DNA from 2 places in the Neorhizobium sp. DAR64862/K0K3 genome. Region 1 is predicted to be linked to the other one. Evidence: predicted binding sites of a transcription regulator. Region 1 holds the regulator's gene; the other holds the start of a gene.
The links. Region 1 encodes PhoB, which activates phosphate uptake and scavenging genes when phosphate is short. Its sites were predicted from a motif close to TGTCATNNANCTGTCAT; they were not measured.
Positions count from the first base shown of each region.

Region 2: a site for PhoB is predicted at 1,319-1,335, ahead of ACQY1L_RS06115 (UDP-2,3-diacylglucosamine diphosphatase). Genes of this name have one in related genera too.

Region 1 is NZ_CP191449.1:2,659,926-2,662,128, forward strand. Features, by position in the region: gene ACQY1L_RS12855 (DMT family transporter) at 1-563, shown strand, start outside; gene phoB (phosphate regulon transcriptional regulator PhoB) at 545-1,228, opposite strand; gene phoU (phosphate signaling complex protein PhoU) at 1,354-2,067, opposite strand; gene pstB (phosphate ABC transporter ATP-binding protein PstB) at 2,119-2,203, opposite strand, start outside.
Region 2 is NZ_CP191449.1:1,252,186-1,254,388, forward strand. Features, by position in the region: gene ACQY1L_RS06110 (NADP-dependent malic enzyme) at 1-1,170, opposite strand, end outside; gene ACQY1L_RS06115 (UDP-2,3-diacylglucosamine diphosphatase) at 1,389-2,203, shown strand, end outside.

The DNA of each region.
Region 1 (2,203 bases):
TGATCACGCGCCATGAAAGCGTCTCTGCGGCCAAGCTGTTTGGAGTTGCCGCAGGCATTGTCGGCATATGCCTGATCGTCGGCATGGAGGCGCTTGCCGGGTCGGGCGAGAACCTCTGGGCTCAACTCGCCATCGTGGCGGCGACGATCTGCTATGCGGCGGCTGCCATCTTCGGCAAGAATTTTAAGGGATTGGACCCGATGATGCCCGCCGCGGGATCGCTGATCGCAGGGGCGGCCATCCTCATTCCCGTGAGCCTCGTGGTCGACCGGCCCTGGACGCTGACGCCCAGCACCGATTCGATGCTCGCCCTGTTGGCGCTCGCGGTATTTTCGACGGCGCTCGCCTTCGTCATCTATTTCCGGCTGGTGCGGACGCTGGGCTCCGTCGGCACGACGGCGCAGGCCTATCTGCGGGTGCCGATCGGCGTTGGCATCGGCGTCGTGTTTCTCGGCGAAACGCTTGCCTCGACAGCCTGGCTCGGTCTCGCCTGCGTCGTGACCGGTGTCATTGCCATGACGCTGCCGGCTAGGAGACGCGGTGCTCAGGCTTCCATCGAGTAGCCGGCACCGCGGACCGTGCGGATGACGTCCTGCATGTTGGAGAAGTTGAGTGCCTTCCGCAGGCGCCCCACATGCACGTCGACGGTGCGTTCGTCGACATAGATGTCATGGCCCCAGACGCCGTCGAGCAACTGCGAGCGCGAAAAGACGCGGCTGGGCGACGCCATCAGGAATTCTAGAAGTCTAAACTCTGTCGGCCCGAGGCGAACTTCGCGGCTCTTGCGGTGAACGCGGTGGGTTTCGCGGTCGAGTTCGATGTCGCCGCATTTGAGGACGCTCGACAGCACTTCGGGTCGGGCACGACGCAGCATCGCCTTGACGCGGGCCATCAGCTCCGGTGTCGAAAACGGCTTGACCACATAGTCGTCGGCGCCCGTGGCAAGCCCACGAACGCGCTCGCTTTCTTCGCCGCGCGCCGTCAGCATGATGATCGGCAGGCGTTCCGTCTCCGGCCGCATGCGCAGGCGACGGCACAGTTCGATGCCTGAAACGCCCGGCAGCATCCAGTCGAGAATGAGAAGATCCGGAACGCGCTCCTGAAGCCTGATTTCCGCTTCGTCACCGCGAAGCACGGTATCGACCTCGTAACCCTCGGCCTCCAGGTTATACCGAAGGAGGACGCTGAGGGCCTCTTCGTCTTCCACGACTGCGATCTTCGGCTGCATTCCGACTTGCTCCGTCACTCGTCCCGAACTGCACTTAGATCCGCCAGATCCGCTCGCGCTGCTTCAGGTCATTGGTTTTGGCAGTTATCGTCCCGAAACCGGCAGGCGATTTCGGGAGAGCTGCATCATGTCCCGGCGGAGCCGAGCATGTTGGACGTATCGTCCTTCGGACGTTCGCCCTCCGGCTGTGCGCCGGTTGCGATGTAGTAGATGGTCTCGGCGATATTGGTCGCGTGGTCGCCGATGCGCTCGATGTTCTTGGCGCAGAACAGGAGATGGGTGCAGGTGGTGATGTTGCGCGGATCCTCCATCATGTAGGTGAGGAGTTCGCGGAACAGCGAGGTGTACATCGCGTCAATCTCTTCATCGCGCTGGCGGATGATTTCGGCTTTTTCCGCGGAGCGGTTGGCGAAGACATCAAGAACGTCCTTGAGCTGCACCAGCGCCAGTTCGGAAAGATGCTCCAGACCACGGGCGAGCTTGCGCGGGACGCCTGTTCCCTGCACGGCGAGCACGCGCTTGGCGGTGTTCTTACCAAGGTCGCCGACGCGTTCCAGGTCAGCTGCAATGCGCAGCGTGCCGATGATCTCGCGAAGATCGGCTGCCATCGGCTGGCGCTTGGCGATGGTGACGATCGCCTTGTCCTGGATATCGCGCTCGGCGTGGTCGAGAATGACGTCGTCCGAGATGACCTTCTGGGCCAGCGCCGAGTCGGAGTTGACGAGCGCACGCACGGCATCACCGCACATCTGCTCCGCCAGGCCGCCCATTTCGGAGATCCGGCGGTTCAGGTATTTCAGTTCCTCGTCATAGGCCGAGAGAATATGGGTCGAAACCATGTGTCTGATCCTTGATGTCTGCAGTTGCGGCTGACGGGCTCTGCGCCCGCATCAGCCGAAGCGGCCCATGATGTAATCCTGGGTGCGCTGGTCATCCGGATTGGTGAACATCTTGTCGGTATCGTTTTCCTCGACC
Region 2 (2,203 bases), 1.4 Mb from region 1:
GATCAGGTAGTCGGGGCCAAAGATCGGCGTTTCACCGGAATAGGCTTTCGCGGCGACGTCGGAGACTTCCTCGCGGGCAAGTGCCGCGATCGCCTTGACCGCCGCCATCTTCATTTCTTCGTTGATCGTGCGGGCGCCGCAATCGAGTGCACCACGGAAGATGTAGGGGAAGCAGAGGACGTTGTTGACCTGGTTGGCGAAGTCCGAGCGGCCGGTGCAGATCATCGCGTCGGGACGCTCGGCGCGGGCGAGTTCCGGCATGATTTCCGGCGTCGGGTTGGCGAGCGCCATGATCAGCGGCTTTTCGGCCATCTGCACCAGAAGTTCGGGCTTGAGCACGCCTGCGGCCGACAGGCCGAGGAAGACGTCTGCGCCGGCGATATTGTCGGCCAGAACGCGGTTGTCGCTTTTCTGGGCATAGATCGCCTTCCACTCGTCCATCAGCTCGACGCGGCCCTCATAGACCAGCCCTTCGATATCGTGGACCCAGATGTTTTCCTTCTTCGCACCAAGCGACACGAGAAGATGCAGGCAGGCAAGCGCCGCTGCACCGGCGCCCGACGTGACGATCTTGACGTTATCGATCGTCTTGCCGGCAAGCTCCAGGCCGTTGAGGATCGCGGCGGCGACAATGATCGCCGTTCCGTGCTGATCGTCATGGAAGACCGGGATATTCATCTTTTCGCGAAGACGACGCTCGACTTCGAAACATTCCGGAGACTTGATGTCTTCGAGGTTGATGCCGCCGAAGGTCGGCTCGAGTGCCGAGATCGTCGAGACCATGGCTTCGATGCCCGGCGCGTCGATTTCGATGTCGAACACATCGATGCCGGCGAATTTCTTGAAGAGGACGGCCTTGCCTTCCATTACCGGCTTGGAGGCAAGCGGGCCGATATTGCCGAGACCGAGCACGGCAGTGCCGTTGGAGACCACGGCGACCAGATTGGCACGCGCGGTAAATTCCGCGGCCATTTCCGGATTGTCGCGGATCGCAAGGCAAGGAGCGGCCACACCCGGCGAATAGGCAAGTGCGAGGTCGCGCTGGTTGCCGAGCGGCTTGGTGGCCTGGATTTCCAGTTTGCCGGGGCGGGGATAGCGGTGGAAGAAGAGAGCCTGTTCGTCGAGATCTCCGGTTACCGGCGATGGTTTCGGATTGTCGTGCCCATCCATGCTCTTATGGCTCCTCGTATCGATTTCCGTCCTGACATGCGAGTCCCCTCCTTACATCAATCGATCCATCGAGAAACTACAATATTTGCGATGCTGTCGGATTTTGCCGCCGGTTTCGGGTGGTCGCCGACTGCGGCGATCGCGCCCCTGTCATCATCCTGAAACACGAGTCTGATTTTCGAAGGGTAGGACAAGGTAGGTAACGAAGGGACGTTTCCGTGGCCGATGCAATCGAGACAAGGCATTTCAGAACCCTGTTCATTTCGGACGTGCATCTCGGCTCCAAAGCCGCCCGCACGGACTTTCTCCTCGATTTCCTGCGCTACCACGAGGCGGAAACGATCGTGCTGGTCGGCGATATCGTCGACGGCTGGCGGTTGAAGCGCAGCTGGAACTGGCCGCAGGGCTGTAACGACGTGGTTCAGAAGCTTCTGCGCAAGGCGCGCAAGGGCACGCGGATCGTCTACATTCCGGGAAACCACGACGAATTCCTGCGCGATTTTCCCGGCATGCATTTCGGCGGTATCGAGGTCGCAGACCGAATGATCTACGAGATGGCAGACGGGCGGAAATACCTGGTGCTGCACGGTGACGAGTTCGACGTCGTGGTGCGCAATGCGCGTCTGCTCGCCTATCTCGGTGACTGGGCCTATGATGCGGCAATCGCCATCAATGTCGGTCTTGCCGCGGTGCGCCGCCGCATCGGCCTGCCATACTGGTCATTCTCTGCCTGGGCGAAGCTGCAGGTGAAGCACGCCGTGAATTTCATCGGCGAGTTCCAGAAGGTTGTCGTCGACGAGGCTCGTCGCAACAATGTCGATGGCATCATCTGCGGCCATATCCATCATGCGGTGATGGAAGACATCGACGGGATCCACTACGTCAACACGGGCGACTGGGTCGAAAGCTGCACGGCGATTGCCGAGCATCGCGACGGGACGCTGGAACTGATCTCCTGGCAGAAGATCGCGAAGACTGCGGAAATCACGACGCTGCCGGCACCGGAGACGATCAGGGGCATGCAGGCCGCGTA